DNA from 3 places in the Ureibacillus sp. GCM10028918 genome. Region 1 is predicted to be linked to each of the others. Evidence: riboswitches for the same ligand, from Rfam matches in the RefSeq annotation. Region 1 holds a riboswitch; each other region holds the start of a gene.
The links. Region 1 has a riboswitch for thiamine pyrophosphate ahead of thiT (energy-coupled thiamine transporter ThiT). Riboswitches for the same ligand answer to the same signal wherever they lie in the genome.
Positions count from the first base shown of each region.

Region 1 (10,099 bases):
AATTGTTGTATAAGTACTTCTACGCGGCGATTTTGAGTTCGTCCTTCAGCCGTGTCATTTGATGCTATAGGATTAAATTCACCGTATCCCTTTGCACTAAAATACTTTGGATCAAGCTCTGGATTATTATCAATAATCATCTTCATCAGGTTAACTGCACGCATTACTGACAGCTCCCAATTTGAACTAAACTCTGCTGTACTTTGTGGAATATTGTCTGTATGTCCCGTTACCACAATATGTCTTGCTGGATCTAATTGCAATATTTTAGATAATTCATCAGCAATTGCAATATAATCTTCCTTTACATCTGCTTTCCCTGGATCAAATAAAATACTATCTCGTATTGTTATTAATAATCCCTCATCGGTCATTTTTGTTGCGAATGTGCTCTCTAGTTCATTAACCGCAATAAAGGTATCTAATCGTTCTTGAATTTCCTGCAATTCTCTTTGATCTTGAAGATATGCCGCTTCCTCTTCAGAAACTCCATCGACTACGGTATTCGGTTTTTCCACCACAGATGTATGGTCCATAACACCAGTCCCACCGTCCAAAATCTCATTAAACACATTTGACATCTTGGTAAGTTTCGCTTGGTCGACCGAACTTGAAGCAAACAAAACGATAAACAGGGCTAACAGCAGTGTCATTAAGTCAGAGTAAGGCAATAGCCATGATTCATCAACATGCTCATCATGCTTTTTCTTTTTAGCTTTCTTTGCCATTACCACCCGCCCCACTTTCGTCCGTGATTTTACGGCGCTCCTCCGTTGGTAAATAAGATGCTAGTTTTTGTTCAATAACGCGAGGGGCTTCACCTTCTAATACCGATAAAATCCCTTCAATCATTAAACTCTTTAATTTTACTTCTTCTGCAGATTTGCGTTTAAGCTTATTTGCAAACGGATTCCAAAGTACATACCCTGTAAAAATACCAAGTAAAGTCGCAACGAACGCACCTGTAATGGCATGTCCCAATTTATCGATATCATTCATATCCCCTAAGGCTGCCATTAAACCAACAACTGCACCAAGTACCCCTAAGGTTGGCGCATATGTACCTGCTTGCGAGAAAATTAGTGCACCACTTGCATGTCTCTCTTCAAGTGCTTCCACTTCTTCTGTCAGCACATCACGAATATAATCAGCATTTTGACCATCAATTGCCAGTGTTAACCCGTTCTTTAAGAAAGGATCCTCTACTTCACTTGCTTTACTTTCAAGTGCCAACAACCCTTCACGGCGGGCTAAATCCGCCCACTGAGAAAACATCTTTATAATTTCAACTTCATTTGTAAGCTTTTGTTCAGTGAAAAGAATTTTAAATAACTTAGGTACTCTTTTTAACTCACTCATCGGAAACGCCACTGCAATTGAGGCGATTGTCCCGACAATTATTATTAAAAAGGCTGCAGGGTTAATTAAAATACTTAAGCTTGCACCTTTTACAACCATTCCGACAAAAACAGCAATAATTCCGAGTATGACCCCGACTATCGTTGATATATCCATATATGTTCCTCCAAATCTTCTACTACTCTTTTTTTCGACAAAGAATCTGTTTTTTTTACAGTCAGATGACAGAATGATTGAAACAAGTTAAATTTATTTCAAAAATTCTTCAAATTTTCGAGATATTATTACTCAAGATGGCAAAATTACTTGCTTATGTTGCAGTAGTGACAATACTTATAAAAAAAATCATAACAGGCGTGAAACAAAATCTGTTATTTTTGCGATATTTATTATTTCTGCTCATAAATTTTATGAAAAGGCATTCATACATAGAGCCTACATGAAATTGGCAAGAGAATTTTTCGTTTCTCCTTACAATTCCTAATAGATATATAGTATAATAAGTTCCAATGACAATTGTTAATTTAGAAAGGAGTCTTTCAACAATGGGTATGTTTATTTCAACTGTAACTGGCTTTTTCGTTGTGTTAATGATTGCTATGGCAATGTTCATTCACTATTTACGCGTTGGATTAGATTCTAAATCTTCAGTACGAATCGATCCAAAACCAACTGAAAAATTCTAAAAATATTAAGTCGGCAAAATTCTTTAACGAGTTTTGCTGACTTTTTTCGTATATAATGATTTTATATAAATGAAGAATAGGAGTTGTAGAATAATGGGAACTTCACTAAATGAAATTCTTAGCTTTAATGAGTCTTTTGTTAAATTCAAACAGTATGAGCCTTACATCACATCCAAGTATCCTGATAAAAAATCGGTCATCTTGACTTGCATGGATACTCGTTTAGTTGAATTACTTCCAAAAGCGATGAATATGCGTAATGGCGATGTGAAAATTGTCAAAAGTGCCGGGGCTCAAGTCAGTCATCCTTTCGGTGCTGTTATGAGAAGTATATTAGTGGCTGTGTATGCATTAAAAGCTGACGAAGTGTATGTGATTGGACATCATGATTGTGGCATGAGCGCCATTGATCCAGATGTGATGATTGGAAATATGCTGGAACGTGGGATTAACGAAGATATCATTGATACCGTTAAGTATTCAGGAATCGATTTAGTTGAATGGCTTCGTGGTTTCGGGGATGTTTCGACAAGTGTATTAAAAAGCGTCGATATGATTCGCAATCACCCTTTAATGCCAAAAATGACACCAGTCCATGGACTTGTCATCGATCCGAATACCGGTAAATTAGAATTACTTGCCGACGGAAATTCATACTTAGAAGATAATAATAGTACTGAAACAACAGTCTAAAAATTAATAAAAAGACGGCTATCCTAAAAAATGCAATTGCTTCTTGCAAATCGCATTTATTTAGGATAGCCGTTTATTTTCTGAGATCATCTTGGAGTAATGAGTAAAGATAATGATCTTCCCAACTTCCATTAATATACAAAAGCTCCCTTAATAGTCCCTCTCGAACAAATTGAGCATTTTCTAGTACTCTGATGGAACCAGTATTCTTTGGCGATACATATGCTTCAACGCGATGCAATTTTACATTTCGGAATGCAAATTCAATAACTGCATTAACTGCTTCTGTCGCAATGCCTTTTCGTGTGTATCTTTCATCAATTGAATAACCGATAAAAGCACTATTGTATGGAAGTCGTTTGATCGCATACAAAGAAATATGTCCAATAAGTACGTTACTTCCCTTAGGGTAAATTCCAAATGAGTATTCACGATTTGCACGCAGCAAATGGATACTCTCTAATATTTTTTTAAACTGTGCTTCCTCTGTGTAAAATTCCTCTTCATGCAGCGGCTCATGGATGGACCAAAAATATTTATTTCTTCGCATGAGCTCAGCTAAACTTTTAGCATCGGATTCTACAAAGGTGCGTAATAATAAGCGATCCCCCTCAATTTTTACCAACTTATCACCCTTTTTATGTAATAAATTCAAAAACTTTTTAACCATCATCAGAGGTACCCTAAAGCCTTTCTTGAAGTTTCTTACAAATTATCACTTTTCCATCATTTTGCACATCATCTATTTCTTTATTCAAGCTGTTTTTATTTATTCCTGCTTTTCTAATCTAAAAGTTGTTATTCGCTAACCCTCTATGCACAGCTACTTGCTTTACATGTTGAAATGTTTCTCTTAATACTTTTATGCGAGCATAATGCTTATTATTTCCTGAAACTAATTTCCATGGTGCGTTAATTGAATCCGTTTGTTGGAACATTTCATTCGCACATTTCACATATTCATCAAACTTTTCACGATTACGCCAGTCTTCTTCAGTCAATTTCCATGACTTCATTGGATTTGTTTGACGTTCTTTAAAACGGGATAATTGTTCATCTTTACCTACATGAATCCAGAACTTAATAACAATATATCGGTCATCCGTCAGCATTTTTTCGAAAGTATTTATTTCATTATACGCTCTTTCCCACTCATTTTGATTAGCAAACCCCTCCACTCTTTCTACTAATACTCTTCCATACCATGAACGGTCAAAGATTGCTATTTGGCCATGTTGAGGGAGCTTTTCCCAAAAACGATGCAAATAATGATAGCTCCTTTCATGGGTTTGAGGTGCAGAAATTGGGTGAACGAAAAAACCACGTGGATCAAGTGATTGTGTTAATCTTTTAATCGCACCACCTTTGCCAGCAGCGTCCATACCTTCGAAGGCAATGATTAGACCAATTTTATTTTTAAATAGAAGTTGCTGAATCTTCAACATTTCATATTGGAGTATTTCTAGTTCTATTTTGAACTCTTTTTTATCCATAGTTATATCTAAATCTAAGTCTTCTATTTTCTGCATCATTACCACTCCTGTTTTTTTACTATCTATTATACAAAAATATGTATGTTATTGGAAAATGTTGTTCAAAGCTTTGTAAATGTATATAATTTTATAGAGGGGAGAGGAATGAATGAGTCGATTAATCTTATTATTTACTTCGGTCATTGTAGCTACACTCTTTACAATAAATGCATTTTGGCTACAGTTAAATGGGCATTCAACAATCGATATTATAAATCGATTGCCATTATTATTTGCACCAGCAAATTATGTTTACTACATATGGATTGTTATTTTCATATTTCTTTTCCTTTGGATTTATAATTATACCAAGTTACGTCGGACTGATTTCTTTATCACGAATTATCAAACAATCTTGTTCATGCTTGCAGTGGTTCTGCAAATTGCCTATCTATGGAGCTGGCACAGTGATTATTTCATTATTTCAACTGTGATTTTATTAATGCAGGTTGTTGTGTTATTCGGCCTTTATTTTTCATATCCATTGAAAAAGGAATTGTTCACAGCAAGAATGCCAATTGCCATTTTCTTTAGTTGGTCGACCTTCTTATTGCTCTTACAGTGCTGCTACCTATTAATAGAGTATCAATGGTCGGGATTTGGAATAAGTAACGCTCTTTGGGCAGTCATTATAATGACCATCGGAACGGCCATTGCACTTCATCTTAGGTACCATCATTTTGATACCGCTTACCCAATTGTCTTTAGTTGGTGTTATATCGGAATTGCAGCTCAGAACGGATTTAATGAACTATTAGTTACGACTGCTGCTCTATTCTTAGCTGGCGTGATGGTTGTGGGCGTGTTCCTTATTAAAAAGGCATATCATCCCCCAAAATAGAGGACATTAAAAAAATCCTGAACACTTGAAATGAGCTCAAGTGACAGGATTTTTTTTAGTCTTCAAGTTGTGTAATAATAATTGGTTTGTCTTTTGTTACTACAATTGTATGTTCAATTTGTGCAACAAGTGATTGATCTGGAGTGATAAATGTCCAACCATCACCAGCTTCTACAATATGCTCAGCTTTTTCTGAAATAAATGGTTCTACTGCTAACACCATTCCATCTTTCAAAATAGTAGTATCCCACGCATCAAAGTAGTTTAAAACGTGCTCTGGCTTTTCATGTAATGCACGGCCAACACCATGACCCGTTAAATTCATAATCACTGTTAATCCATGATCTCTCGCTTCACGTTCAACTGCCTTACCTATCTGATTCAGCTTTGAACCCGCTTTAACTTTTGTCATGGCACGGTCAAAAGCAGATTTTGCTACTTTACATAGTTTTTCTTTTTCTGGATGTCCATCTCCGACTACAAAAGAAATTCCTGTGTCAGCAAAATAGCCATCTAACGAACCCGATACATCGATATTCACGATATCACCTTCGTTAATGACACGAGAACCAGGGATACCATGAGCTACTTCATGGTTTACACTAATGCAAGTGTATCCAGGAAAATCATACTCGCCTTTAGGACCAGAAATTGCTCCTGCTTCGGTAAACATACGACCACCAATTTCATCTAATTCTTTCGTAGTGATTCCTGGTTTTGTTGCAGCTTTCATAGCCTCACGAATTTCAGCACAGATTCGCCCAATTTTTTTTAACGCTTCTAACTCTTCTTTAGTTTGTACAATCATTTTAAATGTTCCTTCTTCCTATTTACATATATCTCTATATAATATACCACAATCATAACAAATTATTGGGCATGTAATCTTGATTTAAGGGTTGTCTGCATTTAATTTACTTCTAACCATAAGTGTTTTCCTAATAAAGAATATATTAAGTATTATTACGCGAGCGGACTAAGCACACAAGCCACAGAGCCGACTTGTGGTTAAGATGGCGTTAATCCGGATCACAAACAGATCTCACTCTTATTTTTCATTTACAATGCGCTTTATACACCCTTATGAGACTAAAAAAGACGACCTAAATATTAGGCCGTCTATATATTTTTATTTCGATTTTAAAAGTCTGGGTGCTGCTGTGAAAAGTAATGAACCGGCAATTGCTGTCAGGATGATAGCTGGAATCATATAGGAGCCATTGTAAATTAATGTATAGACCCATACGTTCTGGTCCCCAGCGTATTCACTAAAGAAGACAACACCAGCAAGCGAGTGGGCTGCGTAACGCAACAAACCGCCTAGAACGATCCCTAATACAATATAGAGAACGATATTTTTCTTATCAACTTCATTGGCCGCTTTTATAATTTGCTTTCTGAAAACACCGGCTGAGCCGACAACGGAAAATGCTACTACATAATCGAGTAACGCTTGTGCCCAGTGCAAGATATAAGCACCAAAGAGCATTTGCAAGACTCCAATTAATAATCCAGTTGTCATACCTGCTAGCATTCCCCACCGAACCGCTATAATCAGGATCGGTAACATAACAAAGCTAATGGATCCGCCTTGTGCCCAAAGCGAAAAGGAAAATTGGTCCAACACCACACCGATTCCCGCGAAAATCGCAATCTCAACGAGCATTAATAATTTTTTATTGTTCATAACAAATCTCCTCTCTTTAAATCCGCATTAGAACCTAAGAGAAGGAATAGAAATCATCTAGTCCAACACATCAAAACTCTACTAGACTCATTTTTCCAAATAAAAATGACGTCAGGACAGAGCCTAAACGCCAATTGGAGTCGGTTTCTATCCACATCCCTACGCAAGTACTAACTTACAGGTTCATAGAGTTAGTGCAACAAGTGCACAATCTCAGCTGACTTCATCAGCTCCCCTTGTGGTAAATACATTTTATTTAATTGTTTGAACATAACTTATTGTATCAAACTATATGTACTTTTCAACTAGAATATGAATACGAATCCGTTTTATTGTCAATCACTTCCATATATAATAAAGCAAAATGCACGAGGTGAATACATGGAAAATAATAAAATTATATCTGCTCTTTGTTATGTGAGTCTTTTGTTTGCACCCTTTTTGATGCCCTTAATCGTTTATGTGGTCATCAAGGATAAGGAAGTAAAATATCATGCAAAACGTGCTTTCATATCTCATTCAATCCCTACCACCCTTTCCCTTCTTATAGCCATCTTAGGGTTTATAGGGGTATTTTCTGTGAATTATGATAATATGAATGGATTCATTGGAATAATGTTTGTTCTGATGGGAATCTCCTTTCTTATAACAATTGGGATTATTATCTGGAATTTAGTGCAGGCATATCGATTGTTTCGGATAGGTTTCTAAAGTGGCTTTAATGGGTATACAGTTTATAAGGCTTTAAAAGGTGAAGGAGTGCATTGCTATGAATTTTGGTAAAATTGTTCGAACAGTTATGAAAGTGGCACCCATTGTATATCCCATCGCGAAAAAGTTTCTGGCAAACCGAAAATCTACTAAGGCAAGATTTAAAACGAACGGCAGAGACTACTAGTGTCTCCGCCGTTTTTTCACTTCAGAAGGATAGATGTTTTACTATAGCCTTCTTTTAATTTTTCTACCTGCAGAATAGCAGGCATTGCAGCTTTCAACTCGGATACGTGAGAAATGACCCCTATGATTCGTCCTGATTTCTGAAGGTCGATTAGTGTATCGATTGCTTTCATCAGTGATTCCTCATCAAGCGAACCGAAGCCTTCATCAATAAACATCGTGTCTATTTTCACATTTCCTTGGAAGCTTTGAATGACATCTGCCATTCCCAGGGCCAGACATAAGGAAGCGTTAAATTTCTCTCCACCAGATAATGATTTCACATCCCGGGACTGTCCAGTGTATGTATCATACACATCTAAGCTTAGACCACTTTGGCGGCCATGTGATTCTTGCCGATCAGAACATTGCAAATAATATTGTCCGTTCGATAGATTTTTTAAACGAATATTGGCTGCTTCCGTAATTTGCTCCAAATACCCCATTTGTACATATCGTTCAAAGGAGATCTTTTTACTATTTTGTCCACGCAATAAATTGTGCAAATCAATTATTTGACTTGATACTTCTTCCAGCTTAAATATTTTATCTGCCACATGGTCCAACTTCTCAGAGAAATTGATTGTTTGGCGTTCATATTCTTGCGAGCGATTTAGTGACTGAAGTGCATTTTCATACTCAAGTTTAAGCTTATTCAAAGTTCCTTCAACGAGTGTTAGATCTATTTTTTCTTTTCCTTCTAATTCTTCACTATCTTGCACAACCTGAGTTGTTAGAGTATGAAGGTTTTTCGTAAACTCAAAATATTGATTCTGCAATTGATTAATTTGATCATCACTTCGAATAGAAGTTTCAAAATGCTTGTAATTTTCAAAGCCTGCATGGAGCATAGATCGTTTAAATTCTTCTTTTGCTTGAATGAGCTTTTCTTCTAGATGTTCAATCTGTTTCGTTGTTTGATTTACTACTTCTTCTGTTGTTGCTACAAACTTCTCGACGTCGTGTAAGTGCTTTTGTACATTTTCCCATCGAGAAACTAACGTTTGCTTGTGCTTTTCTGCTTTTGCAAGTGCGCTGTGTAATAGTGAAATATTTTGTAAATCACCAGGAATTTCCTTTTGTTGTTCTGTTAGAACTGTACTTTCTTTTAGGAGCTGTTCTTTCGTACGGTAGTGTTTTTCCTCTAGCTGTTTTTGTTTTTCTTCTAATTGTTCATATACTGATTTTACCTGTTTAAGATTCTTCTTATAGCTTACGAGCTTTGCATCGTCGTTTTTCAATTGCTCTATTGTTAAATTAAGGACATTAAATTGCTGAATAAATTGTGGTTCTTCCTTAATTGGCGCATTTAGTCTCTCAAGCGCTTGTTCACACTCCGTTACCCGTGCTACTAGGGCGCTTATATTTGCTTCAACTCTATATTTCTTTTGCTCAACCTCTGATAGACTCATTTTTAACTTTTTAATTGTGGTTTCATCAACGATTTCAGTGTGTTGACTACTAATTTGTCCGTGTTCAGTACTGCCGCAAACTGGACAAGGTGAGCCTGGCACTAAACTCGCTGCAAGTCGGGATGCCTGATTTGCAAGCCATTTCCCTTCCTCTAATTCGTAAATCTGCATAGCAGACTGGTACTCTTCCTCCACATTATTTGCCTTCACTTGTAAGGCATGTAAGTCAGTCTTTAACTTACTGTAGTTTGAGAAAAGGTTAATTACTTCTTTTAAGTTGCTCTGCTTTTCCAGTAACTCATTAAAGTTTCCCGTTTTTTCTTCCAGCTGTTCGATTAGTTGGTTGAGCTGAACAACTTTCAGCTTTTCCTCATTAAGCTGCTTTTCGATTTCCACTAAGGCAGATCGGGCTTCCTTTTCTGCAAACTGTAGTGATTGGACCTTTTTACTTAATACTTCAATTTGTTCATATCTCGGCAATAATTTTTGTAAATCATTTAAGTGTTGAGCAGCATAATCTCTTTCCTCTTGTTTAGCACTCTCGATCTCAAATGCTTTATTTGCTTCATCCAAATCCTTCTTTGCTATTTCCAGCTTTTGAACGACATTTTCTAAATGGCTCTGCTTTTCCACCTTTTCCTTGTGTAGAGCATGGCATTGCTGATTTAAAGGCTGTATTTTACTTGCCCGATTAGCAGCCTCATACTCGTTTTTCATCTGTTCATAAACACCTTTTTGTTGCTCTAGCACCTGTAGATTTCGCTTTCTATTTTCAAAGGTATCAATTCGTTCATTAACTGCTTTACCTAATGCATAATGGTCTTTTTGCTCATTAAGTTTTGTTTCAACCTCTGAACAGATTTTGCGGTCTTCTTTAATCTTTTGTTTGTAATAGTTGTATTCCTCATCCAAAGCATCTTGGATTTGATAGACATTAGACTCTTGTGCAAGCA
Region 1 is NZ_JBHTFK010000021.1:6,632-16,730, forward strand. Features, by position in the region: gene motB (flagellar motor protein MotB) at 1-728, opposite strand, end outside; gene motA (flagellar motor stator protein MotA) at 712-1,515, opposite strand; gene ACFQU5_RS15230 (hypothetical protein) at 1,905-2,045, shown strand; gene ACFQU5_RS15235 (beta-class carbonic anhydrase) at 2,139-2,738, shown strand; gene ACFQU5_RS15240 (GNAT family N-acetyltransferase) at 2,812-3,408, opposite strand; gene ACFQU5_RS15245 (polyphosphate kinase 2 family protein) at 3,527-4,267, opposite strand; gene ACFQU5_RS15250 (tryptophan-rich sensory protein) at 4,380-5,111, shown strand; gene map (type I methionyl aminopeptidase) at 5,167-5,919, opposite strand; gene thiT (energy-coupled thiamine transporter ThiT) at 6,241-6,798, opposite strand; TPP riboswitch at 6,938-7,045, opposite strand; gene ACFQU5_RS15265 (magnetosome magnetite crystal formation protein family) at 7,180-7,509, shown strand; gene ACFQU5_RS15270 (hypothetical protein) at 7,568-7,696, shown strand; gene ACFQU5_RS15275 (SbcC/MukB-like Walker B domain-containing protein) at 7,713-10,099, opposite strand, start outside.

Region 2 (9,941 bases), on a different contig from region 1:
CACAGCCAATGCTAGTGCCACAATAAATGTTTCACGCGGAAATTCAAAAATCAAAATCGTTATCACTTGATCTGGGCTATCCGGTTGTTTCCCAAAAATCAACGTTGTCCAGAACATGCCAAATGAAAACAGGATAAAAGGCAGAAAATAAAGAAAATATTTTTTTAAATTCACTTTTGCACCAACAAACATTAGTAATAGCGTACTTAAAAGTAGAATAGTAGGGGTAACCGGATCGAACACCAACGCTAGCAGTACTACTAAAATTACTATTGTTAGAGCTTTCATCGTCGGATTAAGTTGATGTAAGAACATAATCATGATCTTCCTTTTCGCAAAGTCGTTGCATTTTCACTTGAATCGGTAGGTCGATTCCCCACTCACGCAGCACTTCAATAGGTTGTTGCCAAAGTTCATTAGGTGTACAATCTGCCACAACCATTCCTTTATACAACACGATTATTCGGTCTGCGTAAGTTTGAACGAGCTCCATGTCATGGGTAATCATCACAATTCCGCTTCCTGTTTGATACCGCTCATCTAACATAAGCATCATTTCATTGTTTGTCGTCGCATCTTGTCCGAAAGTTGGTTCATCTAAAATAAGCATTTTTTGTTCATCTACAATCATGGTGCCAATACTTAACCTTCTCTTTTGCCCTTGACTGAGTGTATAAGGATGCTCTTTTGAATAGGCGGTTAATCCGAAATGTTTAAGTATTCGACCCACACGCTGCTGTATTTCTATTTCATCTACACCCTTCATTTGAAGACTAAAGGCGATTTCATCGTAAACTGAATTCGTAATAAATTGATGTTCAGGATTTTGAAAGACGTAACCGATTTCCTTTCGAACCTCCTTTTCGCTCCAATTGTGGAACGCTTTACCATGCAGCAAGACAGTCCCATTTGTAGGTCTTTGAAGGCCTGAAAGAATCCTTGACAGAGTGGTTTTCCCACTGCCATTCGCCCCAACAATCGCAACAAATTCCTGTTCCTGAATGGTTATGGATATATTTTTCAGGATAGCTTGGTCGTTGACAGTAAAAGAAACATCATTACATTCTAAGAATACGTCTTGAGTTTCTCGTTCAATTTTTTCGACGTTTCGCTCCCATTGAGTGTTAGACCAAAGATGAGCTTCACGTGCGAACTCTTCTAACGTTAAGGGAATAACACGGGAATCAGGACCTACATACGGCAGAACCTGCTGGGCTATTTTGGGAAGCCAGATTCCCTCTTCTTCAATCTCCTTTTGATGTGAACGAATCGCCTGTCGCAATGATCCATCGTAAAAAACCGAACCCTTCTTATTTAACAATAGGCATCGATCGGCCAATTCGGTCCACTGATCTAGCTGGTGCTCGATAATAATCAACGAAAATCCAATTTCATTTTTCAACTGCTTAATTGTATGAATTAAATCCATTCTTGCGATTGGATCGAGATTGGCAGTAGGTTCATCTAAAATAAGCAGACTCGGCTTCATTGCAAGAATACATGCTATGGCAAGTTTTTGTTTCTGACCTCCCGATAAAGTTGAAATGGTGGATTGTTTAAAATTTTCCATATTCACTAGGTGTAAAGCATAGTCAATTCGCTTTTCTATCTCTTCCCGTGGTACAGATATGTTCTCCAAACCAAATGCAATCTCATCTTCCACAGACAACATACAAAATTGTGTTTCTGGGTCTTGGAAGACAACTCCTACATGACGGCTTAGCTCACCAGGTTTGTAGGAAGTTGTTAGTTTCCCATTAATCAGGATTTCTCCTGATATAGCCCCGTCCAACTCACGAGGGTAAAGTCCATTAAGGCAAAGCGTGAGCGTACTTTTTCCGCATCCACTTGGTCCAAGAACTAGAATGCTCTCACCTTGCTCTAACGAAAAAGAAATATCAGACAAAATATCTCTTTCTGTGAATTCAAACTGTAGCGAGAGATTTTGAACCTCAACAAGGGCTATCATGTAACTTCCCTCTTCCGAATCTCTTTACCGAGTGCGTAGCTTGAAAGCACACCCGTTTTTGCAAGTCCGTCGCTAATAATCTTTCCAAGAAGACCCGCAATTAAAGCGCCACTTATAACGCGTGCAACAAACATGGCGATTACATACCCTGTTTCGAGAGCTGCAAAACCACCCATAAAATATCCGTAGATAAAGCTTGTTACAGCAGATCCAACTCCCGCTAGCATAAGAACCCCTGTGGAATAGTTTCTATATCTTGTTGCTGCAAAGACTGCTTCTGCCCCAATCCCTTGAATCATACCAGCGATGATTAACATAGGACCAACCGCATTCCCAATCAACACCTCAATCATAGCTGCAATCGTTTCAGATAAGAAAGCAGCTCCTGGTTTCCTGATAATATAAGCAGCAATGATTGAAACGATAAACCAAATACCAAAAATTAAATCATAGCCAATTGGACCAAAGAAACCAACGAGCAACTTACCTACAGGCAGGAATGCCAAATAAACAACTGCGAAGACAACGGACAATGCAGAAAGCACCACTATTTCTTTAAAACGCCAATTATTCATGTTTGGTACCTCGGTGCGATGGACTATTTGCCGAGAAGCTCACCGTCATGACAGTGTGGCTTGAGCCAGCATTTACAACTTCCTCGAATACTGTTTGAAGTCCTTTACAAATTTTCGAAGCATCTCCATCTAGGCGTGTAGAATAATGTGCTGGTGTCACAGACGCATATTCCTTTATTGCTTCTATTTGTTGATAGATGACGTCCATATATGAACCATTTCCTAACGGGTATAGAGAGAACTTTGCTGCTATGTGTTGATTTATTTGCTCACACACGAGAGCATTGGCAGGTTGATCATCTTTGGCTAAATATACATCACCTTCTGAATCTCCTGGACAGCCAAGTGAATAGGTAGCTTGAAAAGCAATATGCTTTCCTGACTTCGCAGCATTTAGAAAAATGGCACTTGTGACATCAAAGACATGCACCACCTTCCCACGAACAGTTGTTGTAACATCATCTGTCTTCATCCATACCTTCGTTGTATCTACTTCCTTAAGTGCACTTGTGATGATGTCGATAAAATCATCACTCATTGGGTGCAAGGAAAAACTAGCGCCCGCAATTTTACTTGCTCCACAACTTTGATTTGTCATTTTACTTCCTCCTAATCTATTGATCTCTTGGTTATTGCTCAAAGACAACAAAAAACTGCATCCCAGAGGAATGCAGTTAGAGTTTATAGACATGAATGAAAATGATCTAACCGCACTTCCCCACGCTGGTATTATCCAGATCGGGTGCAAAGAGTCAGAACAAAACAGTTCTTCTCAGCCATTTACATAGCTCCCCTAGTGCTTATCTCGGTATGCAGTTTTCTATTTAGACCATAACAAAGGAATTTATGTTTGTAAAGGTATATTTTGAATTAATCCCCTCCTCAAAATATTATGCATTTTCAAACAATACTTTGGTACAGTTTTCTTTCTTTAACTGGCCTAAGAGTTTCGAGGGGTAGTTTCTTTCTATCTTTGTTTAGTTATCTTAAAATAAAAATACTGTAAATTTTAGCAATTCAGCCTATATTATTTCTATATTTCGCAACTTCTAAATTATCTATTTCAAACGTAGATAAAAAGGTGGATAGGATAGAAATAATATGAAAGCGGAGGAACAATATGAGGAAAATAGCAAAACGCTGCTTGCTGCAATTTTATTATTCATTATGACTACCCGAGAAATAGCTGAAGCGCATCCAGGTGGAACTGACGGTAATGGGGGCCATAAAGTCATTTATCCTGATGCGTTTGAGGAAATGGAAGAAACAGAAGAAACAACAGAGTAAGACACTCGTTTCTTTTATATCATGTTAATTTATTTTTCAATAGAATAGCTTTTTAATTAAAAGGAGAAAGAAAAAAATGAAAACAAGTTTCAAACTAGTAATCTTAGGATTATTAACGACGGCTTTTCTTGCAGCATGTGGGCAAGATACAAAAGATGTAGAAGTGAAGGAAGAAAGTCAACAAAGTGAAGATGTACAAAAAGAAGCTGCGGCTCTCCCTAAAGAAGAAAAAAAAGAGACTGAATCTAAACTTGGTTCTAGAACAAATCCTGTACCTTTCCAAAACTACTACAGTAGATGACGAGTTATATGCCAACCAAGGTAATCGCTACGCAATCAAATTTGATTTAACGGTAACAGAGGTTATTGGCGGTGATGAAGCCTACCAAAAATTATTGTCTATGAACCAATTCAATGAAGCTGCTCCCGAAGGATATGAATGGGTATTAGCATATACAAAAGTGAAATTTGTTGAGTCTGAAACAGCAGATTTATCCTTTTTTATCGACGGAACTATGAATTTTGAAATGGTAAGTGAGTCCGGAGATATTTATAGTGGTGATGTTTATGCGACAGCTGAACCAGATTTCAGCTTTGAAATGTACGTAGGTAACGAAAAAGAAGGTTACATTGCTAATTTAGTGAAAACAGGAGAAAAAGCACAACTTCGCTATGAAGAAATGTTGGGCGGACATGTTTTCTTTAATTTACAGTAATTTGAATTTCAAAAATAAAGAGCAACAAACAACACAATAGAGGTAAAACGCTTGGGTATTTTTGAACTTCCCCAAGCGTTTTTGTGTTCTAATTTATTGTTATCTTGCTGTTATTTTAGTTGTTAATTGATGTATTATCACTTTCTCGGAATTATTAATAAAAAAGCCTCCCTTTTAAACTAATTGGCAATAAAAAAGGGAGACATCACCAAAGTGACATTCTTTTTTTGCTTAATTGAGTTTAGATAACAAAAGAAAAACGCCAAAACCTCCGATATTAAGGTTCTTGGCATTTTATAAAACTATATATTTTCGTATATGGAGACGGCGGGAGTCGAACCGCCTTCTCTTATAAACATTAAAATAACAGCATTTATAAGAATTCAAGGCACTTTTTTATATTTGCTAAATGCCAAATTAAATGCCAAAGCAATTAAATTAGCGTTGTTGGGGGCAACTTTTTATCCTTTTTATATAATTATTAATAATTAATTTCCTAACATAGAGGAATATACTATGCAGAAAATTTTATTTCTTATAAATTCAAATCATCCAGTTAATGGTATAATACCATTTGAATTACCTTAAGGAAGGATGAGATATTTGAATTCTTATTTGAATCAGAGTAACAGTCTTAAACTTGTACAACAGTTCGGCCCTTCATTAGAAAAACGCATTAGGGACTTTTTAGGTTGGAATACAGGGAGACTAGCATATTACCAAGACTCTGAAAATACATATGACGTTCAAGTTGACGGTTATTTTGGAACTTCTAGCGATCCTACAGCATTTGTTTCGGTTACATATTGTTCACCAGATAAACCGGGTCATAGTAATGAAAACAAATTGCAACTAAAATTAGGTGAACTGATGCTTCTTAAAAGTAGATATCCTAGTATAAAAGGAATACTAGTTATCGGTGGAACACGGCAGGCATGGTTAGCATACGTACTAGAAGCCTTTGAATATTTTTTTGATGAAGTTATATATACTTGGGAACCTACATTTGAAGCTCGTATGTTAAATCTAAAAAATGGTGTTATAAGCATCCAAGGTCAACATAGTCAAGTATGGGAACAATTAAGTAAAGAATGGGCATCGATTACTCTTTCATATGATGAACCTATTGATTCATATTTACGAGAAAATGCTTGGAACTATATGAAGGATAACGGAGCAGAGGGTCTATTACCTGAAAATATTAAAAGTCCTATTATTCGTGAATGTATGTCTGTAGCCTATCAAACCTCTTTACGTTCAAGAAATAGAAATGGAAAAGAATGGACAAACTATTTAAACCAAGACTGGGATAAATTATGGGAATCTCGCTCTTATTTTAATCCAGGAGAAGCAGTGATTGAATTAATACTTAAAAACAGTGGATATGCATATCAAGGTGGTATTGCGAAAGATGTTACAGTACCCTCTTTAATTCACCATTTAGGCGGGGAAAATGTAGATAAAACGAAAGTCTCGGAGGACTTTATATTATTCTCTCAAAAACTTAATAGACCCATTTTTATTCAGTCTAAATCCACTGGCGGTGGACGTGATAGACATGGAAAAAACATTCAAAATCGAACTAAGGAACAAATTGCACGTAGCCTATTCTATCGTGGATATATTAAGGACAATTCTATATTCCTACGTGAAAAAGATTTTGTCTGGATCGGAGTATTAGATGGAGACTGGGGTGTTACGAAAAAAACTGCCCATAAATACATTCACATGTTACAATGGGCCGGATATGATAAATTAATTGCAGCTGACAGCCTTTCAACTGAAGCTTTAGATGTAGAATATACCAATCAATTAAGCAACTATTTAGATACCCTAGACTGTGTTAAAGACCCCTTAGTATTTAATGAACTTTGGAGTGCATGGTTACAAGAACGTATTTTCAGAAAATAATTGATTTGTTTATATAAAAAGAAGCTGACCTCTATTTGTGGTCAGCTCTTTTGCATATTAAACTAATTCAAGTACTACTACCGATTCTCGAACTGGTATTTTCCCATATTTAGCCATTTGCTGAGGACTATTCCCTTTATATCGAGCTACAAGAATTTTCTCTAATTTATAACCAACACGTTCTGCTATCAATGCTAACAAGTGATCGACAGGTACCACTACTCCTCCCCACCGTGAATTTCCTACAACAAATGCTAATTTCGAACCGTGCTTGAGAATAGATTTCATCGAAATTAAAGTCTCTTGTAGATCATCAAAATAACCACAAATCATGTGAGGGATTTTAGGATTATTATTTTCTGTCAGCTTAACTTTATTTAAAATTTCATTAACTTCAGGGATATCAGAAACGACGTCATTTTTAAATGAAGCTTCTACATGGGATTTATATGAGTCCTTAACTAGTCTCTTATATTCTTTCTCTGAGTTTAAAATCCCAGTTATGCTTAGCTCTGCTTTTTGCTGAGCAAAATAGTTATTTCTATTTAGATATGGTGGTGATGTTATTACAAACCCAGCTTCACCTTCAGGAACTGAATCTCTAGCGTTCATAGTAAAGACTTTCGCCATTACAGAGGGGTCTAATGAATTTCTTTCGATATCCATTACCATTTTCCATAATTTATCTTTTAAAATACCGTTTATATTTATATTTTCATCGACCGTCTTAATATTCAGCTTATTAACACCTACATTATCTTCCTTATTTAGGAATCGATAATGTGAGCCATGTTTTCTAATTAAGCTGATTTCCTCTAAAATAGAAATTAATCCTAGTAGAATAAAATCACGCTCATTTTTTGATAAACTTAACTTTTCTATATATTTTCTCCATCCTAATATTTGTTGAAGTATTTTAGGAGAATATGCTTTTAATAAATAATTCATGAATAACATATCCTCTAACTCTTCCTCTTTTTGATTTTCAAAGTCTAAGGATTTTAGTATTTCCTTAAGTCTCAATGAATCCCAATCACTTATTTTCAATTTAGTAATCCAGGTCATTAATGGGGAAATATCTGTGCCTATTGAATCTATTCCTAATTCTTTACATGCTAATAAGGTTGTTCCACTGCCTACAAAAGGATCAAATACTACTTCATCTCTTTTATACCCTATTTGGTCTAACAAATACTTTATTAAATCCTTAGAAAAGCCTTGTGTGTAGTGATACCAATTATGAATCGGTACATCCCCCTTATTCTTTTGAAAAGTTACTAATTTATTTAACTCTGGTGAATTAATATGATATTTATTGAATTTAGTAATTTCTACAGGTAAATACTTCAAACGACTATCAATTGAAAGTTCCTTATAATAACTATCACTAATTTCATCAACATTAATTTTCTGTTTAATATCCAGAATTTTTTTGTCCTCTATTTTAGGCTGTAAATTAGAATGCGAAACCTCATGATTCCTCTTTAAAAAGTCATTTATATGCGTTATCATTTGTTCATCTAATCCAAGTTTATCTATAATAATTTCATTAAGTAAAGATAAGGCCTCTAAATTATCTCCGTTTAAGTTTTTAATTACTTTTTTGATTTGCATTATTTCATCCGTAGAAAAAATTGGTAACCTTAATGAAACCAAATGACTTTTTAAAACTCTGAACCACCCTCTGTGCAGCTGAGTAGTTTTTTTCCTAAATTGATATTCCATAATTGGTGTATTAAGAATAGCCGTCCAAAAGTGATACTCCTCTTTGGTCATATCTTTAGCGATTAATGCGTATCCTGAGCTAAAAGCATATTTTCCCTCAAGGTCTGCTGCTATCTGTATTGATGGCATCATCTCTCTAATAAGAATTTTCGGTTTAAACATATGAATAATATTTTGAGATCGACTAAATTGAAATATTTTATCTTCTTTCTCTATACTTCTTGATTCTAAGACAGATTTATTTAACTCCATATAAGAGTTGAATTTAGGATAACTCTCTTCGCTGTAATTCTTTAGTTTTACTTTCCCGTTTGAAGAATCGAATTCATATGGCCAGATCAGAAACTGATTTATTCCTTCAATAGAAAATTTTCGAATGTTCGTCCCGTCTATAAATTCCCTCAAAACATCATTTTCAACTATATCTTTATTTTTCTCATCTAAAATAAAGACTTTGTTCGCACCAGTTCTAACTCCCTGAATGATCTTTTCAAAAATACTTGTAATTGAAACTGTAGTTTCTATATTATCAATTTTATTTAAGATTTCTTCTTCCAACGGATTATTTAATCTCCATGGATGCGCGAATAGTTTTGATTGTTCAATAGAGACTATTTTTGCTTTTTTCATTGCCGATCCTACAGAATCCCACTGAGTACCACTATCAAAACTTGTAACTGAAATTAAATTATTGGCTAACTTTTCATCATAACCAATTTTTTGGAAAATAATAACACATGTATAAGTCGTTTTGCCTTTAAAAACTTGCCCATCACCAAAATCAATTATCTCAATAATTCTAGTATTCCGTGATAATAAATTACAGATCTGTTTACCATATTTAGAAGTTAGAAACTTATTGGAGACTACCAATCCAGCAATCCCTTTATCTTTTAATAGATTAATAGTATTTACAATAAAAGGAACCGTTAAATCAAAGTTTCCATCTAGAAATCCATCGTATTCAGCTTTCAAAGCTTCAATATATGGCTCTTCTAAATTTTGAGAACGCACATATGGAGGATTTCCAACTATTAAATCATAATTATTATTTTTGAATACACTTTCAGATTCAAATAATGATATTTGTTCTGAATTATTTAACTCAATTAATGTATCTAAACAAGCAAATTCTATATTTTCAAACTGATTTAATAACTTAGCAGCAAATATGTATTCCTTATTAATATCATTTGCATAAATTTTCGAATCAGTCTCTAAACTAGTAGCCAGTTGGTTTAAAAAGGAACCCGATCCACAACTCAAGTCGCCAACATAGATCGGTTGTTCATTAAAGTATTCTTTATAATGGTTAATAGTTCTTTCTGTGATCATCTGCGCTAGCCATTTAGGAGTAAATACAGCACCTTGATTTTTTTTTATAATTTCATTACTAAAATAATCCCCTGCAGCTAAGAAAATGTCCTCGTTATTTAAACCCCCGTCGATATTTTTACAGATATCCCCTACTTCTTTATCCTTAAGATTTAATATATAATCTTTTATACAGTTTACCGTTTGATCGTCTAGCTCACTCAAGATTTTTTGGATTCTCTCATCTTTAAAAAGTGAAATTGTATCTTCTATTCCCAATCTTAAAGATCCTAAAATTAAAAACTCACTCATTTTACCAATTCTATTATCTTCCATTCTGAAACCTCAATTCTAAAAAAATCACGAGAAAAAAACACGTAACAAAATTATACACTTAAAATATAAAAAAAACAACGATTGCTAGGTATAAATTATATAATACTT
Region 2 is NZ_JBHTFK010000041.1:108,898-118,838, forward strand. Features, by position in the region: gene ACFQU5_RS19760 (energy-coupling factor transporter transmembrane component T family protein) at 1-315, opposite strand, end outside; gene ACFQU5_RS19765 (ABC transporter ATP-binding protein) at 296-1,969, opposite strand; gene ACFQU5_RS19770 (ECF transporter S component) at 1,966-2,544, opposite strand; gene ACFQU5_RS19775 (YkoF family thiamine/hydroxymethylpyrimidine-binding protein) at 2,537-3,142, opposite strand; TPP riboswitch at 3,243-3,349, opposite strand; gene ACFQU5_RS19780 (hypothetical protein) at 3,646-3,831, shown strand; gene ACFQU5_RS19785 (hypothetical protein) at 3,908-4,132, shown strand; gene ACFQU5_RS19790 (hypothetical protein) at 4,083-4,547, shown strand; gene ACFQU5_RS19795 (glycoside hydrolase family 18 protein) at 5,151-6,458, shown strand; gene ACFQU5_RS19800 (Eco57I restriction-modification methylase domain-containing protein) at 6,516-9,833, opposite strand.
Region 2: linked by a shared signal. The riboswitch ahead of ACFQU5_RS19775 (YkoF family thiamine/hydroxymethylpyrimidine-binding protein) and the one ahead of thiT (energy-coupled thiamine transporter ThiT) in region 1 are both predicted to bind thiamine pyrophosphate.

Region 3 (10,099 bases), on a different contig from region 1:
CATTTGTTCAATAGGGTACTTGCGAATGAGCTGCTGAATTTCATCCTCATATAAACAATCCGGTGTAATGGATATAAAGTATCCATTTTTTACCATCCTTTTAACAACGATATCATCGCCCTTAAACCAGTGAAAATGAGCTTTTGTCACGCCATGCTTTTCTAGTAATTCACATGCAATTTGTGCATCATCGTAGACTGCATGAAGAACAATGGGTTTCTGTGAAGAAGCAGCAAATGCGACAAATCGGTCTAGCAACTGAATGTAAGGTTCGTAGTCCAAGGGTACCAGACTTTCTAATTTCTTATAGTAAGGTAACCCGACTTCACCAACTGCCACCATTTCGTCTATATGCTCTTTCATCCATGAAAATAGCTGATCCATTTCTTCAATTGAAGGTATATCCTGTTCAGGGTGAAAACCATAAGCTGCATGTATACGGTTATCCTCAAGAGAAGAGCTGCGATTCTTGATACAAGAAGGCAAGTCAAAGGATACAGCCACCAATGCTTCAACACCATGCTCTGCAAGCTTGGCTAAAATTTCTTTTCGATCGTCCTCATCATAATGGTCGAGATGGATATGGGCATCAATCATCATTCTGCTATTTCCTCCTTCATGTATTGGAAGATTTGTTGCTTTAGTTGGAAAAATTCATTCGTTTCAAATAAAAGCTCGTCTCTTGGTCGTGAAAAGGGGACGGTGATTTCTGCTTTTATATATGCTGGTCTTTTCGATAAGATATAGATTCGGTCTGCTAAAAATAATGCTTCTTCTATGCTATGGGTAATAAACAATATAGATTTGCGGTCTTCTTCCCAAATGGAAAGAAGCCATTTTTGCATCTTGATTCGCGTAAATTCATCCAAAGCTGAAAAGGGCTCATCTAAACAGAGAAGGCTTTCATTGCTAAGTAACGCACGAATAAATGCGACTCGCTGCTTCATCCCTCCTGATAATTCATTGGGATACGATTCTTCGAATTCTGTTAAACCGGCTTTTTCAAGCAAACGTCTTGCTTGTTCATAATCGGGTTTTCTTTTTAGTTCTGCTGCAAGAACAACGTTTTCTAACACAGTACGCCATGGAAGTAAGGACGGGTTTTGAGGCATGTAGCTAATCAAGCCTTTCTTTCCATTAATCGTTTCTCCGTTTAACTGAATACTTCCGTTGTCTGGTGCAAGAAGGCCGCCGACAAGTTGAAGAAGGGTACTTTTCCCGCTGCCAGAGGGTCCAAGGATTGCAACGAACTCATGTCTATTCACTTTTAGATTCAATTTATCCAGTACTGGAAGCTGTCCAAAAGCTTTATTTAATTCAGTAATTGTTAAACTCATCTCATTCCCTCATTTCGACCTTTAATCAATAGTTTTTCCACAAGCCGGATTAACCCGAACAAACAAACGCTTAATAACATGATAAAGCCAATCGCTACGAATACGCGATCAATGCGAAAAGAAGATTGTGCTAGCGTCATATAGACACCAATGCCTTTTTTGGCACCAAGCCACTCGGAAATGACAGCGCCCATCACACTGTAGGTAGCTGAGATTTTTAAACCGGAAAAAATGGAGGGAAGGGCATGGGGCAGCTCTAGCTTCCAAAAGATTTGTTTATTGGTAGCACCAATCATTTTCATATAATGTTTTAACTCAGGAGCTGTTTGCCTAAACCCATCCATGCTGGCTACAACAATCGGGAAAAAGCAAACTAGGCTAATGATAATGAGCTTGGGCAGCAGCCCGAAACCAAACCATATAATTAATAAAGGCGCTAACACAATCGTTGGGATATTTTGCGATAAGATTAAAAGTGGATAAAGGACTTCATTTACTTTTGGCAATCGGTGAAGAATGATGGAAATCAGAAGTCCGACACTACTGCCTATAATAAGTCCAACAATCGATAAACTAATGGTAGAAATTAGATGACCATAGAAGTCGCCAAAGCCAATTGACGCCTCTTTCAAAACGTCGCTTGGAGCGGGCAATAGCCATTTTGGTGTATCCGTCAGTCGAATGAGTAGCTCCCATAGGATAAATAAAAAGAGAAGGAAGAAAAGAGACCTTCCTCCACGCATCCGCATTTTTTTCATTAATGATATTTCTCCGTGAGGGCTTCCATGGATGTTCCGCTTGGTTGATATAGAATTTTCACCTGCGTAATCACATTAATGCTACCTAGTTCAATCATCTTTTTATTCATTTTTTCGATGATGGATAAAAGTGTGGAAAGTTCGCCCTCCATCGTAGTTTCCAATGGCTGAACCTTGTATTTCACACCGGACTCCTCAATGACAGCAATTGCTGCATCTACCAAAGGGATTACATCTGCAAATTCTTTTGTTTTTGGGATAATTTGTACACTAATCAATGAATTGGCCATTTTTATTCTCCTTCTTTCGGTAAAAATTCATTTGTAAATGCTGCTTCTGGGTCAAAGTCGCCTTCTAATACACCGTTTTCTTTCATCCACTCGGCATAGTTTTGCCAAACCTCTAATTTCTGTTCTCCAAAGCGCGGAGCATCGTCCTGATATTTATCTGCCAGCCATTTTTGGCTTTCCAGCACAAGCTCGGTATCCAGTTCGGGAGCTGCTTTAGAAAGGATAGCCGCTGCTTCCTCTGGTTTTTCAATTGCAAATTGATAGCCTTGAGACGCTGCTGCTACAAAGGCTTTCACTGTTTCTGGCTTTTCTTCAATCATTTTTTCATTTGTTGCAAGAACCGGAGTATAGTAATCTAGTTTTTCACTATAGTCCGTTAAGTAGACCATATTGATGTCTTCGCCACGAAGTTCAGCTTCAATTCCTGTCCATGCGTAATAAATCCACGCAAAGTCTATTCCTTGATTGGTCATTGTGAAAAAGTCGGCATCACCGGCATTTACGATATCAAGCTTATTGATATCAGCATTTTCTGTGTTCATTAAAGTTTCTAACACAGCCTGTTCAATAGGGGAGCCCCAACCTCCATATACTTGTCCCTCGAAATCTTTTGGAGAAGCAATCTTTTTGGCTGCTGGTGAGGCAAACCCTGATGTGTTGTGCTGAATCACCGCTGCAATCGAAACAATCGGTACATCCTGTGTACGTGCTAGAGTAATTGATTCTTGGTAGCTTACACCAAACTCTGCATTACCTGAAGCCACAAGCTGATCGGCACCCGCATCACCTGGTTGTATAATTTCAACGTCCAAGCCTTGCTCTTCGAAATAGCCATTTTCTTTTGCAACATATAACCCTGTGTGATTCGTGTTAGGTGTCCAATCCAACACCACGCTTACTTTCTCTAATTCATTTGTTTCGTTAGTTTGCTCGTTTGATGTTGAGTTTGTTTGTGCTACGTTCGATTGGCAGCCAACAAGCGCGAATACTGCAATCATCACAAAGATGTAAAATCTTTTCATGGGAATCCTCCAATACATTTGAATTAATCCATAAAAAGAAGAAATAAAAAACGTCTGGGATAGAAATAATCCCAGACGTAAATAACATTCATTTCAATATGAAAGAAACTCAGATTGAAGCCAATGTTCCCTACGCTGGTATTAACCAAATCAGGTTCAAAGGGTCAGTATCTAACGGATACAGTCTCAGCTGGCTAAACCAGCACCCCTACATTCTTCTTGATATGAACTTATATTTCCTATTTTAGACAGAACTATGAGAAAAGTTCAATATTATTTTGAAATACATTTTAGATAAATAGAGTCGTGGATATCCATCTTCGTACAAATGATAGAATTTCAAGTGTTCACTTGGTTACAGGAAGATGTGAGTTTTGTTATAATCGGAATTAGAGAATCTACAACCAAAATAGTATTAGAATTAGGGGAGAAAAACATTTGCCAATTGCTATCACTATCTTAGTACTTGCCTTCGGTTTGGCATTTTTTACTAGCCGTAACAAGGCAAGGAAAAAGAAGCTTGTAACTTGGGGAGTGGCGACAATTGTTGCTATTGCCCCTTTAGTAGCTTGGATTGCCGGGATTTTATTTGGAATGGATGAAGAAGACGGGTTTGTAGGATTTACTGTTATGATATATAGCTTTATCTTGCTTGAAGTCATCGGTTTTGCCCTTGTATATCTTGGCATTTTTAAAAGAATGGTAAAATAAGTGTTTCTACAAATGTAGGGGCGCTTTTTATTTTTGCGTATCTTCCCAAAGATTTTATTGTATTTCGGTGTAAATAGAATTAACATGGATTTAAAATTATAATAATTATGAGGTGTTTTTATGGCACTAGAGATTACATTTCGCGATGCGACACTAGAAGATTTACCGAAAATTGTAGAGATTTATAATTCAACGATCGCAGGCAGAATGGTTACGGCAGACACTGAACCGGTTACGGTAGAAGATCGATTAAAATGGTTCCATGAGCATAACCCTTCCAAAAGACCTCTTTGGGTAGTGGAAACAAGTGGTGAAATCTGCGGATGGGTAAGCCTTCAAGACTTTTATGGAAGACCTGCCTATCAAGCAACGGCAGAAGTCAGCATTTACTTGGATGAAAATTTCAGAGGAAATGGTCTTGGAAAGACAGTGTTATCGAAAGTCATTGAAACGGCACCAAGCTGTGATGTGGATACTTTATTAGGATTTATCTTTGGTCACAACGAGCCAAGTCTTCGTTTATTTGAAAAGTTCGGTTTTGAAAAATGGGCTCACTTCCCGGAAGTGGCAACTTTGGACGGAGTAAAAAGAGATCTAGTTATTTTAGGGAAAAAGCTTTCGAATTAAAGAAAGTTTAATAGTTCAACAAAAAAGGCGTTGTCTCAAACTATATATGAGGCAACTCCTTTTTTTGTCGAACAAATAGCAAAAGAAGAGTCTTTTGAAAAATTAATGTAACATGTAGTTAACTTTTTGTGTAGTTCAACATACATTATGTATAACAAACTTTACTTTATGTAAAAAATAATAAACAGGGGGTGAAGATATGACCTATCAAGAAAAGAAGAGCATCGTATCGTTGATCAGTGCCATATTTATTTTTGTAACCTATTGCTTGTATATGTACCCGCGTTATCCTGGAGAAGGTGTGGAGTCGATGGAGAGCTTTCGTTACTGGGGTTCTTTCGTGCTAATTCTAGCTGTGTTTTCAATAGTGGCACATATCATTATCAGTATTATTTTTAATATTGTCTTTAGAATGACAACAAAAGAAAGGGAACCAAAATTTGCAGATGAACTGGATAAGTTAATTGACTTGAAAGCGTTCCGGAATTCATTTTTTGTATTTATCATCGGCTTTATTCTTGCCATGAGTTCACTTATTATCTACCAGCCTTTGCAGGTGATGTTTATTATCCTAATCTTCTCAGGTTTCATATCGGATGTGACCGGATCTGCTACAAGGCTATATCACTATAGGAGAGGAGTGTAAGATGGGAAAAAGTCTTGTTGGCAATCACATACGAAAACTACGATTCAACCATGACGAAATGACTCAACAGCAATTGGCTGACAAGGTGGGTGTAACAAGACAAACAATCGTGTCTCTCGAAAAGGGAAATTACTCTCCATCTTTGGAACTGGCATTTCGTATTGCTAAAGCCTTTAATTTACCGTTGGAAGAAGTATTTTTCTACGAAGAAGACACAAAGCAGAAGAACTTTGATTGATATTGCTATATCGTTTTTGAAATTATTAAACAAAGGGGATAAAAAATGAGTTCAAATAAGAAATCGGCAAAGATTGTAGGAGTTCTGTTTTTACTTGCAGCCATTACGGCAGTTATTGGTCTTAATTTATATGATCCTATCCTTAATGGATCGGATTACCTAAAAAGTGGTGCCGAACATGCAAACCAAGTGATACTAGGTGCAATTATGGAGCTGATTCTTGTAGTTTCAGTAGTTGGAACTGCAACAACAATGTTTCCTATTTTAAGAAAGTATAATGAGACGGTGGCTCTTTGGCATGTATGTTTTAGATTCCTTGAAGCTGTTATTATTACTGTTGGAATAATTAGCGTGCTTTCTCTATTGACGTTAAGTCGGGAATTTGTTGCAGCAGGATCTCAGGATTCGGCGTACTTTCTGGCTTCTGGAACTCTTTTAAAAGCAATACACGACTGGACATTTTTACTGGGTCCTCTTTTCATGCTTGGTATAAACACGATTATGTATAGTTATATCTTTTATAAAACGAAGCTAGTACCTAGATTCATATCGACATTAGGAATGACGGGGGCGATGCTTGTTTTCATTTGTGCCTTCCTGGTAATGTTCGGTGTATTTCCGCAAATTTCATTATGGGGTGGAATATTTGCGCTACCAGTAGCCGCGAATGAAATGATTTTAGCGATATGGCTGATCTTTAAAGGATTTAACGAATCTGCACTTGCTTCCATTTCTGATAAAAATTATGCGATCAGGTAGTGGCATGAATCTAATCCTGGAATAACGAAGTTTGCATTAAAGTAGAGATATAAAAAGGAAGATTTCTAGAAATGAACTGCATTCCATTGTTAGAAACATCTAACATGGAGGTGCAGTTTTTTATGTTTGGGATGGTATCCTTCTGAAGAAAAAAAGGAGTGAATTCTAGTAATTGGTGTAGTCCTAACAGATTTTTTATATCTATATAATAGTCGGAAAATTTGGTATACTGAAAAATATTCCCTTTCTTTGGAAAAATTCAGAGTTTTTACAGAGTATAAATTTAATATGGAGGGTGTCTATGTGGAAGCTTTTAAAGAATGATTTTCTTATAGAAAGAACAAATAAGAAGAATATTATTGCCTGTATTGTCGTTGCACTATTTGTTTTTGGGCTTTTTTCTTATATAAAAATCGAAAACTCACAAAAACTTATAGACGAAAAGGCAAGTGAATATCAATCTGTCGCATCAGCTTTGACGAAGTTTCAAACCGCAGATGCCATGGATTATGGGAATGGAAGCGACTTATACTATAATTTGCTCCAGCAGCAGCGGTACGTAGTGAATCAAAGTATGGCTCTTAAAATAGAACGCCCGCAATTATATCTAGATACGGGGATAAAGCTGGCTGAGTTAAGGGAGAGTGCTTTTGATTTAGAAGGATATGAAAAGGTAGCGGCAAATCTTCCTGGCAAAACAGAGAATCAATTGGATTCGATACTCTATCAATTCATGGACAAAACGGGATTGTTGGTCTCTCAGGATACACTATCATTCTTTCCATTTCTCTTAAATTTATTTATGATGCTGGGGTCTTTTTGGTTTATTTTCATCAGTATTTTTTCATGTGGCATTTTAATTGAGGAGTTCCGTCATACCTCTTTAATAAAAGGGTATCCTGTTTCCTTTGATAAATATGTCTTGGCAAAATCTGCTTCAGCAATGCTCATAGTCTGTTTTTTTATAGTAGAACTATTTATTTGCAGTTTGCCCTTCATATACTTTTACGGGGCAGGGGACCCAAAGTATCCGATTGCTATATTTGATGGCAGTTTTAAAGTAATCGGGACTTTCGAATACATAGGGATTGCCGTGGTTTATATGATTTTTATAGCGATTTTTACAATTCTTCTGTCTCTTATTCTAAATGTGTTATTAAAGAATACGTATTTAACGTTATTTGTTCAATTACTATTGTTTATTGCTCCTTCTTTATTTCCTGCGCTAGTTAGCCTTGTCCCATTTAATCCATTTAACTATATGAATTTTACTAATCTTTTAAGTGGACAAAGTCTCGAGCTTGCAAAGCCAATCGGATTGGAACTGATCCATGGATTAATCTGCATCGGTATAGGTATTGTTCTGATGCTGATTGCTGTTAAGCTATTCTTTACTGCTGGAAAACTAAAAAAAGTATAGGGGGAGACAAATGCGAGCCTATTTTAAGTTTGAATTTATTCAATTCATGTTCAATAAGAAAAATCTAGCCGTCTATGTCATTCTGCTGTTTTTTGCATGCTTCTACGCATTAAAAATTGCTCCTTTCTATGATCCGATTGAAAAGGTCGATAGAGATGAAATTGAAGCGAGATACCTGACAAGAGAGGACTTTTTAAACAACGTTGTTCTTGATGAGAATACATATCCTTTAACAAGATTTGCAGCTGCCATTTATCCGGAGTGGAACGAATACGATAAACAACGATTAGACGCAATAGATAACAATGATCTGAAAAAGTATGCAGAGGCGACTTATAATTGGTACGAATACTCGGATAGCTTGATTTTTAGAAGTGGTAAGGGTCTTCTTTATTATAATCCTCGTTATTACACGGCAGGGAATCTTTATGCAACAGAGGATGGGCACTACGCCTATATGTATTCTGCCAGTCGTTTTAAAGGCTATGCAGAAGGAACTTCTAATTTATCGATGGATGTATTTGAGGAAAGGACAGCCTTGCAAACGTTACAGCGATTGCTGCATGGCTATCTACCTTTGATTCTCCTTGTCAGTTGCATTCTCTTCACTGTAGATATTGTATTAAAAGATAAACGAAATCCAACGTTAATAAAGGGTTTCCCGATTTCGATATGGAGAAGGCTGCTTGTAAAAGGAGGGGTTGCCCTAATAGGGAGCATCCTGGCTATTATTCCGTTGTCTGTGGGTTTCTTCCTCATTGCGATTCAAAATGGGCTGGGTGATTTGGATCTGCCGGTGCCGATTTTTAGCTACGAAGCCAGAGCCTTTACTGTAATTACAATGGGAGAATACCTATTCCAAAACGCACTGTTGATTCTTTTCTGGTTTTTATTGCTGATTTCATTGCTATTGCTAATAAGTATTACCATAAGAAATGAATTTGCCAATTTAGCATTAGGCTGTGTCGTTGTTTTTGCCGAGTTTTATTATTATGTGAGAGGGCTTGGATTTGTAAAGGATATTCAATGGTATCCATCGAGCTATGTTCATGTAGGGCAAATAATTGCAGGTTACCGCGAGTACCTCAATAATTCAGTAACGCTGACATTGACAAATGGTCTTCTTGTCATGATTGCATGTACAGCTATTTGTCTTTTCATTACTTTCATAATTAGTAATCAAAAAAGGTTTAAGATACTTTGATGAACAGGAGGAAACTATATGATGGAGCTAAAAAATATAGGGGTGAATTTTTCAGGTAGAGATATATTAAAAGAGGTCTCAATCAATTTCCATCCTGGGGAAATCATTGGTTTGGTTGCACCTAATGGAACTGGGAAATCTACGTTGATGAATGTAATCATGAATTATCTTCGCCCAAACAGTGGGAAAATAATATTTAATAAGGAACTGGAATATACAACGAAAAAAAATGAAGTAAAAATTCACAAGCTCGTTTCCATGATGCCTGACCAAAGTGACTTATACAATCACCTTTCCGGAAAGCAGCATCTCAAAATGTATTCATCCATGTGGGATAGTAATCCAGAATTAATCGAAAGCACAATTAATTCACTTGGAATGGAGTCCTATGTAAATAAGAAAACGGGGACCTATTCATTAGGGATGCGTCAAAGACTTTGCTTTGCTATGCAAATTGTTTCAGATACGCAAATCATGTTAATGGATGAAGTAATGAACGGTCTAGATCCTACGCAGGTTGAAATAATTTCACAAATCCTGGTGGAGAAAAAAGCGGAAGGAAAAACGATTATCATCGCTTCTCACTTACTTGAAAATCTGGAGAAATACGCAAATCGCATTTTCTTTGTGAAAAGTGGAAAGCTGGATTTCATTGAAGATATCTATAAGGATTTAGGAGTCAAAGGAAATGTCGTCATTCGAGTACCCGAGGGAACGCCGGAGTTGCAGGAAAAGCTATCGCAAGCCTTCCCGGAACTGAACATCCAATTATTAGCCAACAATGTTGCATTAATCGACTTCCTTAAAAATGAATCGGGAAAGTTAGAAAGTATATCAGCTTTTCTAAGTGAAAATCACAAACAAGCATTCAGTGTAGGGAAGATGACATTGAGTGATCTTTATTCTAAGTATTATCACTAGAAGGAAAATGGACACGAGCTTGAAACCTAAAAGGGGAGTCTTGGAGAAATCAAATTGAGGAAGTTTCAAGGACACCATTTAAACTAATCCGATAAGACTTGTCCATGAGAAGCAGTCTCGGGGACACCATTTAAACAAATTCGCTAAAGCTTGTCCTTGAGAAGCA
Region 3 is NZ_JBHTFK010000007.1:357,371-367,469, forward strand. Features, by position in the region: gene ACFQU5_RS11035 (TatD family hydrolase) at 1-600, opposite strand, end outside; gene ACFQU5_RS11040 (ABC transporter ATP-binding protein) at 597-1,337, opposite strand; gene ACFQU5_RS11045 (ABC transporter permease) at 1,334-2,095, opposite strand; gene ACFQU5_RS11050 (thiamine-binding protein) at 2,095-2,385, opposite strand; gene ACFQU5_RS11055 (ABC transporter substrate-binding protein) at 2,388-3,407, opposite strand; TPP riboswitch at 3,518-3,627, opposite strand; gene ACFQU5_RS11060 (hypothetical protein) at 3,846-4,118, shown strand; gene ACFQU5_RS11065 (GNAT family N-acetyltransferase) at 4,239-4,745, shown strand; gene ACFQU5_RS11070 (hypothetical protein) at 4,945-5,391, shown strand; gene ACFQU5_RS11075 (helix-turn-helix transcriptional regulator) at 5,393-5,629, shown strand; gene ACFQU5_RS11080 (DUF4386 domain-containing protein) at 5,675-6,388, shown strand; gene ACFQU5_RS11085 (ABC transporter) at 6,690-7,808, shown strand; gene ACFQU5_RS11090 (ABC transporter permease) at 7,819-9,012, shown strand; gene ACFQU5_RS11095 (ABC transporter ATP-binding protein) at 9,031-9,933, shown strand.
Region 3: linked by a shared signal. The riboswitch ahead of ACFQU5_RS11055 (ABC transporter substrate-binding protein) and the one ahead of thiT (energy-coupled thiamine transporter ThiT) in region 1 are both predicted to bind thiamine pyrophosphate.